2 regions of the uncultured Phascolarctobacterium sp. genome follow, and region 1 is predicted to be linked to the other one. Evidence: riboswitches for the same ligand, from Rfam matches in the RefSeq annotation. Region 1 holds a riboswitch; the other holds the start of a gene.

Region 1 (5,328 bases):
CAAACCCAGCAAGGACGTTGCGATCATTCCCAACTGTGCAGGTATGCCGCTTGATCCGTCTTCGGTACCGGCAGTCATGCATGATAAGCTGATCATCGACGCTACGACTCCGGTCGCTCCGGAACCGAATCCGCGTTCTGTTGAATTGCTGAAACCGTCTCCGGCTACTCCGAAATGGGAAGCTATTTTCAGAGATTTTATGGCTGCACAAAAAAATAAATGATAATTTAAGGTACAAAGGAGGCAGATTTTTATGAAATGTCCACGTTGTGGTGCTGATACTATTAGAGTTATGACTAAATCTCCGGTCGGTAATGTGTGGGAAGTTTATGTATGCGATACCTGCTGCTATTCCTGGCGTTCTACCGAAGAGATCCATGTGCATGATGTGTTTAAACTGAAACCGGAAGATATTCCTAATTTACAGCAAATTCCGCCGGTTCCACCTTTAAAGAAATAAACGGCTGCTTGGGGCTTTGACAAGTCCTTGTTGGCGGGGGAGTTAGCTCCTCCGCCTTTTTTATATAAGACGGGGTGATGAAGAATGGCTGATTTGAAAACGCAGCTGGATCTGCGGCAGATACCAAAAATAGTAGGCGAAGATGGGACGCGGCTTTTGGAGTGCTGTTACGCGGTGCTTGAGCATACCCGGTGGCCGCTGTATATCGTGGGGCCTTCGGGCAGCGGCAAAAGCATTATCGCGATGAATTTGGCGAAGCAGTACGCGCTGGCAAAAAACGTGCCGGCCTATTATGTGCAGCTGAGTCCGGAGCAGACGAAAACCAGCCTGATTTTGGGGCTGCGGCTGGAGGGCGGCAGTTTGACGGTCAAAAACGGCGTCGTGGCCGATTGTATGGAACGGGGCGGGGTGATCGTCGTCGATGAGGCGACCCATTCGGTGCAGGAGATTCTGCTGATGTTCAACAGTATTTTAGACCGTACTTCGGTGACGGCGATCGGCGACAAGATGATCTATGCCCACGAGGATTTCCGCATCGTGTTCTGCTCGAATGACAGCCGTTATGCGGGCAATGTGAAGCTGCCGCAGAGTTTTGCGCAGCGGCTGGTGTCGTTTTATTTCGATTATCCGGCAGCGGCGGACGAGCTTTTGATCGTGGAGCAGATCGTAGCGGAGGAGTGCCGGGCCGCCGATGTGGTGCCGGCAAGCTTAAAGCGTTATATCATCGAGCTGATGCGGGAGGTGCGCAGTAATACTTATCCGCTGTCGGTGCGTAATGCGGCGATCGCCGTGGTGCTGTGCAATCTGGAGCTGCTGCGGCGCCCGGACTGGCGTCAGGCGGCAGTCGATCCGTATTTTTATGATGACCGGAATGTGGAGAGCGTCAAACGGTATCTGGCGAAACGGGTCCTGGGCTGTGAGGCGGCCAGCGTGTCTGATCTGACTGATAAGCGGATCACAGAGCTTGAGCAGGCGGTGAGCGCGATTGGGATCGGTAATTTTAAAGAGATCATTTTGCAGAGCTTTATGTATTATCTGGATGTGGATCTGGGCTTTTATGATTTGCAGCTGGTGAAGGAGAAGCTTGATTCCTCGATCATTTGAGGTGGCTGGTATGGAAAATTTTGCGGTATTATGCCCGGAGCTGGCGTTTAAAATAGAATATTATGCGGAGGCTGACGCCTATAAAAATGCTGTCGGTACGGAGTGCGGGCAGTTTTGCTGCTGCACCGGCAGCCGTGAGGACGGCTATATCCTGTCGCTGAACAGTGAGCTGCTGCAGGAGGCCTGGGAGCAGTCGGCGCTGCACGGACTGCTGACGTTAGAGCGTTTTACCGATTGCTTTATCGTCAATGAGTTAAGCGCGCTGCGCTACGAAAAGGCGGCGCTTTTTGCAGGGGCGGAGGGGTACAGGCATACGGCGCGGCTGCAGGAGGACAGTTTATACCGCTGCGTCTATAAAAGTTTGTTTCAGACTTTCTGCGAGTATAAGCTGGCGCGTGAGCTGCCCGAGTTCGGCAAGCTGCTGACATTGTTCAATCTGACGACGCAGGATGCGGAGCTGGAGCGGCTGGCGAAATATCTGCCGCGGCGGCAGCAGCTTGCTGAATTGCAGGCATTTTTGAAGTACGGCATTATCGAGCGGCGGGCTGACAGCAGTTTTTATGATTTTATGGTGCCGCTGGCGCTGTCGGCGGTGCGGACGGAGCTGCGCAATGTGATCGTGGTGACGGGGCTGCTGACCCGATGGCTGCAGGGCTTACAGGCAGGCGACACTGCTGAGGAAGCGTGGGCGGAAAAAGCGGCAGCAGAGGCGGCAGGCGCAGCAGGTTCGCTGCCAGAGGTGAAGATGCTCAGCGACGAAGAATTATGTGAGGTCGTGCGGAAGGAACATATCCGTGAGCTGAAAGCGAAAATGCAAAACGCCGCTACCCAGGTCGGCAAGCTGGCCGGGGCAGGGCGCATGGTCAGCCGCGCCGGCGATACTTCACAGTTCTTTTTGGATACGGTGCACAAATACAGGCGCGAGATCAGCGAACTGGAATATATCTTTAAGCAGAGCTTTACGTCGATGAAGATCATTGACGCTTACGACGGCGACGTGAATCTGAAAAAGCAGCAGGAAGCTTATCTGGCTTCCAAAACAGCCGAGGAAAGCAAGGTCTATCAGTATTATCTGCGGCGCAAGGTCTCGGTCGATATCATGATCCTGCGCGACGTATCGGGCAGCACCTACCGCTTTGAACGCGAATACGCCGAAGCGCTGGTCGAGATTCTGGCGGCGGTCAATAATTTTGACGGCATCAGAACGCTGGTGATAGATTTCGAGGGCGGCGCCAAAGTGCGTAAAAGCTTTACCGATAAGGCGGAGCAGACTTCGATCGTGCCGCTGTCGGGCGGGGGGACCAATCTGCTGCCGGCAGTCAGGCTGCTGCAGGAACAGGCGCTGAAGGGCAAGCGGCGGTTGCTGTTCCTGTTATCGGACGGCGAGATCAACGACCGTGAGCAGGCGGAAAAGGAGTTGGCTGCTTATTGCCGCCAAAACCTGATCGAGCTGGTGAAGATCACCTTTGAAGAAGAAGATAAATACGGCTACGAGCATACGACGATCGTCAATCTGCACAAGTTTCTGGCCCGCAGGATCATCGAAAAGGGGGCGGTCTACTGATGGAAAGCTTATTGAAATGCCCGCACGGGCTGGCAGCAGGCTGTGAGCAGCGGCAGGGGCTGAAAATCTACCGGCATCTGCAGGACGGGGCAGCGTGCGCTTTACTGAACGGTTTGCAGCTGACGCCGGAGGAAATTTTGCTGGCTATGGGGCAGACCTTCGTCAGCAGCGGCAGCTGTGCTGCTTTGGCGCCCTATGTGCGGTGCGGCGAGCTGGCTGCAAGTTATGTGCCGCCGCAGGTCAGCACAGCGCTGAACGAATTTATTTTGTTTTTTCACGAATGCAGCGAGGTGCGGCAGCTGGTATATCAAACAGTGCTGACGGCAGCCACAGGCGGCGACGTTAAAGCTTTTGAGGAACTGCTGGAATTGACGCTGTTTGCCTTGTGCTATGCCCGCTATCAGGAAGACGCCAGAAGTTATAAAAAGAAGATCAAGGAGCTGCTGGCATATTTTGGTACAGGGCTGCCTGATATTTTAATGGCGTTTAAAATAGACTGCTCAAGGCAGACGGCGGTCAGCAGCTTTTATGACGAGGTGTGCTTTCAGCTGAAATATGAATATTGGGACAGGGAAACGGGCACAGACAGGCAAAAGCAGCGGCTGGCAGTAAAGCGGCTGCTGGAAAGCAGGAAGTAAAAAGTAAAGAGCGCAAATAAAAGAAGCGGAGTAGTTAGATGCTACTGCCGCTTCTTTTATTTGTTTCGGTGAAATTATTATATTAAACAGAAAAGTGTAAAGTCATTCTGTTATTATGAAAAAATGTAAAATTTGGAAAAACAATGCATACGTCTTGCGTATTTTAAGACAAAGTGATATTCTTTTATATAATAAAAGAATATTAACAAATATAAAAATAATATAATTGGCAAAACTGGTGAAAACCAGCGACGCAAAGCTACAGGGTCTAAACCGTATGGAATGACAGCCAGCTGCGCTTAACAGGGATGTGCTACGCAGTTGTGTGACATCTCTGTTTTTTATTTCTCAAGAAAATTTTAAAATAAAAAGTAAAAAGTCTTGTGGGGGGGTACAGAGGTGCTATAATAATTTAAAAGCGACTTTTACAATCGTTAATAAAATATTGCGATTGAGGTAGAAGTGGTTTGCTTGCATTTCCAGTGAATAGTGTTGGCAAAATTTGGAAAGGTGGTCGTGATGATGTCCGGAAATTCTATAAGAAAAAGAGAATTGCAAAGAAAAGTATTATGTTCGCTGCTTGCAGCAGGTGTAATGTCCGTTTGTATATCTGGGGGGGACGTATGGGCGGCAGGAACTATCAAAGATAAGGATACTACTATTACTAGTAATATGAACATTATTGCAGACGACGGTAATTTTGAAGGTGCCAATAACAGATATGCTGCGATAGGAAATACACAGGCGGAAACAATGACAGTTACTGCTGCGTCAGGAGTTGTTGTCAGCAGTAGTGTAACGACGACAAATGGCAGAGCTATGGGTATTGTTAATACAGGTAATGGAATTTTAAATGTCAACGGCAGCTATATTTTTGACTTAGAAGCTGATACTGTAAGGGGTATTAGAAATAATGGTTACAATGACCTAAATTTAAATGGCGATTTTACGATTAAAGCAGTAAGTAAAAGTACAAATGCCGCTAATGATGTAGTTGTTGGAGTAGAGGCATTTAACGGGACTAATATTACTGTTAATGGAGATAAATTAGATATTGATATTACAACTGATAATGCTAGAATAATTGGCGTACAAAATTTTGCTAATAACGGTAACGTTATTACTTTTAACAGTAAAGATATGTCAATAAAAGCCGTGCAAACAGGTGAGGGTAGTTATTGTCAAGGTGTTCTAGGATACCAAAGCACGACTAATTTTAATGGGAATGTAGTTATTGATCTTAAAGCTGATCAAGTATCTTCTCAGGTTCATGGTGTAGATATTCAATGTGATCCTGGGAATGCTTATGAAACTGTTGTCAATTTTAATAATCAAAATACTGACATAAAAGTTGAAGGTGGATCAACGGCAACTGTAGCTGCCATCAGGGCATCAGGTGTTCCTGGAATCGTAAGCTTGAACGGTACGGTAACCAATCTCACAGCTACAAACATTGACGATGGATTGGCTGCTGCAATCATCAGTCAATATGGAGCGCACGTTAAATCCGGCGCCGATACGAATGTCAATGCTATTGTAAATTCTAAGAATGGCGATGCAGT
Region 2 (5,328 bases), on a different contig from region 1:
CTAACAGCTTGGCAAACGCTATTAGCACCCTCTTGCAGCGCATTGATCGTTATTAAGTTGCTATTTAGCGCTATCGTTTTCCCGGCATTTACAGAATTATCAATAGCAACGATCCTGTCAACACTTAAATTATCACTAGCTACAGACTGCAAATCAATATCAATTTTGTCAGCATCAATAGTAATATCAGAGCCCTTTGTAGCATAAATACCCATAATCCTGCCGCTGGTCGGCGCAGTTGCACCGCTATTGATAGTGACATTCTTAGCTTTAATGCTTATGTCAGCAGCTTCAGCACCAATAGCGGCATAGTTGCTGCTTCCATTTGCAACAGGCCTACTTAGCGCAGCGATATTCCCTGCGTCAATAAACCTGATGTCTCCACCAGAAGCAGCATATATCGCACCCGTCTGGCCGGCGTTTTTAACAAGTATCTGTCCACCATTTTCAGCAACGACATTGCCAGTAAGATTTACTTTAGCCGTGCCATTGTCATTGATTTTTACTAAAGCGTTAGAACCGGCATACAGTGCATTGGTATTGCCAGTAATACAGATGGTTTTACCGGCTTCAATGCTAATAAAAGCATCATTCTCTTTTCTGCCATTAGTTGCATAAACAGCATTTCTAGCGCCCTTAATAACCACAGTTTCGTCAGCATTTAAAATAATCGCTGTTTTACCAGTCATATGATCATTATTTTCATAGAAATTATAACTATATGAAGATAAGCCAGTTGAGCTATCTGAAATAATAGAAATATTTTTTGCTTTTAAATTTACTTTTACCTCATTATCAGAAATCGGTTCACTCCAGTTAACAGCAGCAATAGTTATACCAGTTGTATGAAAATCGATAGTATTAGCATTAATGTCAACAACTGCATTTTGGCCATTGGATTCATCTTGCACGCCGCTCAATTGCGCTAAAATAGCCCTATCATATAATATATCATTTTTACCTACAACAATTACACTATCAGCCTGTAGATTAACTTCACCGGCCATAGTATGTATACCAATACCGGAGTCTTCACTGTTTTCAATTTTTAATAACCCTATATGATCTAAATTAATAGATCCTTTAGCGTTAGTATATAATGCACTACCATTATCATTGGTTATCCATGCGCCACTGATATTAATTTCTTTTATATTAGAAAAATTTATTTTAGAATCTTCACCATGGAAAGCTCCTATTCCATACTGATAAGTATTATCACCAACTATTTTAAGCGTCTCTTTACCTGTACCCAAAAGTTCCCGTTTTGCAGTTCCGTCACCGAACGTAACATTGCTGATAATATTATGCCCGTTCATCTCTATCGACATTGGTATTTCATCAATAACATTATAAACAGTATCGCTATTTAGCTTTACCGTCTTCTCAGCCCACACGTCCCCCCCGGATATACAAACGGACATTGTACCTGCCATAAGCAACGAAAGCATCACTTTCTGACTTAAAATTTTTTCCCTTTCCACTTTCCCCGACATGCTGCCGCACCTTCTTTGTCTTTGTTATATCCCCTGAACTTATCGCATAAATAAAAATACCCGACCGTATAACGGTCAGGCATCAACATTGTCCAAAACAGAGAAATACCCCTGATTAATGAGCAACTGGCTGTCATTTCGTTATACGAAGTAGACCCTATAGCTTTGCGTCACTGCCTTTCGACAGCTTTGCCATTTTTGCATTAATTAATATTCTTTTATTTATTAAAAGAATACCATAAATTTTATATATTAACAAGTTTATTTATTTACATTCTGAAATATTTTATATACAAATAAAAATAAATCTCTGCTGAGCAAAAAAGCTCCGCCTTTCAGGCGGAGCTTTAGCTGATAACTGTTATTCACTTTAATTATCTGTTGGCGTCAATCATCAAAAACCGTATTGCGGGTCTCCCAGCGTTTGAACTGGCAATAGCCCCAGGGCGCATAGATGCCAAAGGTTATAGCCGTCAGGATCATGATGACCAGCCACTGGAAAAAGAAGCCCAGCCCGGTGCCGTCAAAACGCAGCCGTCTGCCTTCAACGTAGGTATTAGCACAGATCCAGCGCTGCTGCGCCGAGTAGGCCCACGGGAAAAACAGGCCCAAAGTCACAATAGAAACGACAGTCGTCCAGATCAGCAGCCATAAATAGCCCAGCCCTGAACCGACAAAAACAAACGGTTTATTCACTACGGCACCTCCATTTTACAAACTTTAAAATCAGCAGTCAGATTACTGCATTTTCTCTACTAATAATTTGTTGACCATACCCGGATTGGCTTTACCGCGGGATTTTTTCATGACCTGACCAACGAGGAAGCCGATAGCGCGGTCCTTACCGGCCTTAAAATCGGCGACAGACTGCGGATTTTCAGCCAGCACTTCGTCGACGATAGCGGCAATAGCGCCTTCGTCGCTGACCTGCTCCAGTCCCAGCTCTTTAACGAGGACTTTCGGCGATTTGTCAGCTTTGAGCATTTCGGCAAAAACTTTTTTCGCCAGTTTGCTGGACAGGACGCCGCCTTTGATCAAAGCGACCATTTCGCCCAGATTTTCCGGTTTGATCGGGAAAGCGTCGATCTCGATGCCTTCGTTGTTGAGGTAAGCAGAAACGTCGCCCAGCAGCCAGTTGGACACGCCTTTGTCGTCGCCGGCATTTTTGCAGGCAGCGTCAAAGTAATCAGCCATAGCTTTTGTAGCCACGATCAGACCGGCGTCGTAAGCAGGCAGCCCGTGTTCGGACATCAACCGCTGCTGACGCTGTGCCGGCAGCTCCGGCAGTTCCTTCTGTACCCGTTCGATCCAGGCATCATCGATCTCTACTGGCACCAGATCCGGTTCCGGGAAATAACGGTAATCATGGGCTTCTTCCTTGCTGCGCATGGATAAGGTCATGCCCTGGGCGTCGTCCCAGGTGCGGGTCTCCTGCACTACATGGCCGCCGCTCTCGATCAGGTCGATCTGACGCTCGACTTCATATTCGATAGCGCGTACTAAAGCCCGGAAGGAATTGAGGTTTTTGATCTCGGCGCGGGTACCGAATTCAGTAGCGCCTTCCGGCATTACAGAAATATTAGCGTCACAGCGCAGACTGCCTTCCTGCATTTTGCAGTCGCAGACGTCGGTATATTCCAGGATCGCTTTTAACTGTTCCAGATAAGCACGGGCTTCTTCCGAGCTGCGCATATCCGGCTCGGAAACGATCTCGATCAGAGGTACGCCGGCACGGTTGTAATCGACTGCCGAGGAATCGGAAGTGCTGATGGTAGCGCCGCTGTGGTTCAGCTTGCCTGCGTCTTCTTCCATGTGGATGCGGGTAACGCCGATGCGTTTTTTCTCGCCTTCCACTTCGATGTCGATATGGCCGCCCAGACAGATCGGCTGATCAAATTGAGAGATCTGGTAGTTTTTGGCCAGATCGGGATAGAAATAGTTTTTGCGGTCGAATTTATTGAATTTCTGGATCTCGCAGTTCAGTGCCAAACCGGCACGGATAGCAAATTCCACGACCTGTTTATTGAGCACGGGCAAAGCACCGGGCATGCCCAGGCATACCGGGCAGACATGGGTATTGGGCTCGCCGCCGAATTCTGTGGAGCAGGAGCAGAATGCTTTGGAATGTGTTTTCAGCTCGGCGTGGACTTCCAGACCGATAACAGTAGTATAGTTTCTCATTATTTGTTACCTCCTAACGGTGCCAGTACCTTATGGTAGTCGTTGGCTTGTTCAAAGGTATAAGCTGCGCGCAGCATGGTTTCCTCATCCAGTGGCTTACCGATCAGCTGCATGCCGACAGGCATACCGTCAGCAAAGCCGCAGGGCACGGAAATACCCGGCAGTCCGGCCATGTTGACCGGGATCGTATAAACGTCGAGCATATAGATGGAAAGCGGGTCCATTTTGCCGTCGATAGGATAAGCAACGACCGGCGAAGTAGGAGCCAGGATCACGTCACATTTGGCAAAAGCGCTGTCAAAGTCGCGGCGGATCAGGGTACGGACCTGCATGGCTTTTTTGTAATAAGCGTCGTAGTAACCGCTGCTCAAAACATAGGTGCCCAGCATGATGCGGCGTTTGACCTCGGGGCCGAAGCCTTCGGTACGGCTGAGCGTGGTCATTTCCGGCGCGCTGGTGGCGTTGGCGGCACGGAAGCCGTAACGGACGCCGTCGTAACGGGCCAGGTTGGCAGAAGCCTCTGCCGGGGCAATGATATAGTAAGTGATAACGGCGTATTCGGTATGGGGCAGAGAGATCTCGACGATCTCGGCGCCCATGGCTTCATACTGCGCGATCGCTTTTTTCAGCTCGGCATGTACTTTGGGGTCCAGACCTTCGCCATAATATTCTTTCGGCAAGCCGATACGCAGGCCTTTCACGTCCTGACGCAGGGCTTTGGTAAAATCAGGCACTTCCACGGGCAGCGAGGTAGAATCGTGTTCGTCCTTGCCGCAGATGGTGTTGAGCACGGTAGCGGCGTCGGTAACGTCGCGGGTGATCGGCCCGATCTGGTCGAGGGACGAGGCAAAAGCCACGCAGCCGTAACGGGAAACACGGCCATAGGTCGGTTTGATGCCAACGCAGCCGTTAAAGGAAGCCGGCTGACGAATGGAGCCGCCGGTATCGGAGCCCAGCGTCCAGATAGCTTCGCCCGCCGCGATGGCAGCGGCGCTGCCGCCGGAGGAACCGCCCGGTACACGGTCCAGGTTCCAGGGATTATGGGTAGCCTGGAAGTAAGACGATTCGGTGGTGGAACCCATGGCGAATTCGTCCATATTGGTTTTGCCGAGGAAAATAGTTTCTTCGGCACGCAGTTTTTTGATAACGTGCGCGTCATAGATCGGCACAACGTTAGAAAGCATTTTGGACGAGCAGGTCGTCAAAAGGCCTTTGGTGCAGATATTATCTTTGATCGCGCCGGGGATACCTGCCAGCGGGGCGATCTTCTCGCCGCCGGCGATCATGGCGTCGACTTTGGCAGCCTGTGCCAAAGCATTTTCCTTATCCAGCGTCACATAGGCCCTGACCTGGTCCTCGACGGCGTCGATGCGCTCATACAGGGCGTTCGTCAGTTCCACGGAGCTGATTTCTTTCTTGACAAGTTTATCGTGCAATTCATGAGCAGTGCTCTTGTAAAGATCCACAGTAGTTCCTCCCTCTCTTATTCGATGACGCGGGGCACTTTAAAGCCGCCGTTATGGACTGCCGGAGCATTTTTCAGCGCTTCTTCCTGAGTAACGCCGGGCAGAGCTACGTCCTCGCGGAACGCATTGCTGATCGGCAGCACGTACGGAGTCGGCTCGATGCCTGCGGTATCAAGCTGCTGCAG

The links. A riboswitch is a leader RNA that binds a small molecule or an ion and turns the genes downstream of it on or off. The one in region 1 is predicted to bind cyclic di-GMP.
Region 2: another riboswitch for cyclic di-GMP. It lies ahead of Q4G98_RS03585 (autotransporter domain-containing protein); the one in region 1 lies ahead of Q4G98_RS01130 (autotransporter domain-containing protein).

Annotation. Positions count from the first base shown of each region.
Region 1 is NZ_CATWDQ010000001.1:269,725-275,052, reverse strand. Features, by position in the region: gene Q4G98_RS01155 (non-oxidative hydroxyarylic acid decarboxylases subunit C) at 1-223, shown strand, start outside; gene Q4G98_RS01150 (non-oxidative hydroxyarylic acid decarboxylases subunit D) at 254-460, shown strand; gene Q4G98_RS01145 (AAA family ATPase) at 545-1,564, shown strand; gene Q4G98_RS01140 (vWA domain-containing protein) at 1,575-3,128, shown strand; gene Q4G98_RS01135 (hypothetical protein) at 3,128-3,766, shown strand; cyclic di-GMP riboswitch class I at 3,985-4,067, shown strand; gene Q4G98_RS01130 (autotransporter domain-containing protein) at 4,361-5,328, shown strand, end outside.
Region 2 is NZ_CATWDQ010000003.1:34,804-40,131, reverse strand. Features, by position in the region: gene Q4G98_RS03585 (autotransporter domain-containing protein) at 1-1,397, opposite strand, end outside; cyclic di-GMP riboswitch class I at 1,615-1,700, opposite strand; gene Q4G98_RS03580 (DUF898 family protein) at 1,884-2,192, opposite strand; gene gatB (Asp-tRNA(Asn)/Glu-tRNA(Gln) amidotransferase subunit GatB) at 2,235-3,677, opposite strand; gene gatA (Asp-tRNA(Asn)/Glu-tRNA(Gln) amidotransferase subunit GatA) at 3,677-5,143, opposite strand; gene gatC (Asp-tRNA(Asn)/Glu-tRNA(Gln) amidotransferase subunit GatC) at 5,161-5,328, opposite strand, start outside.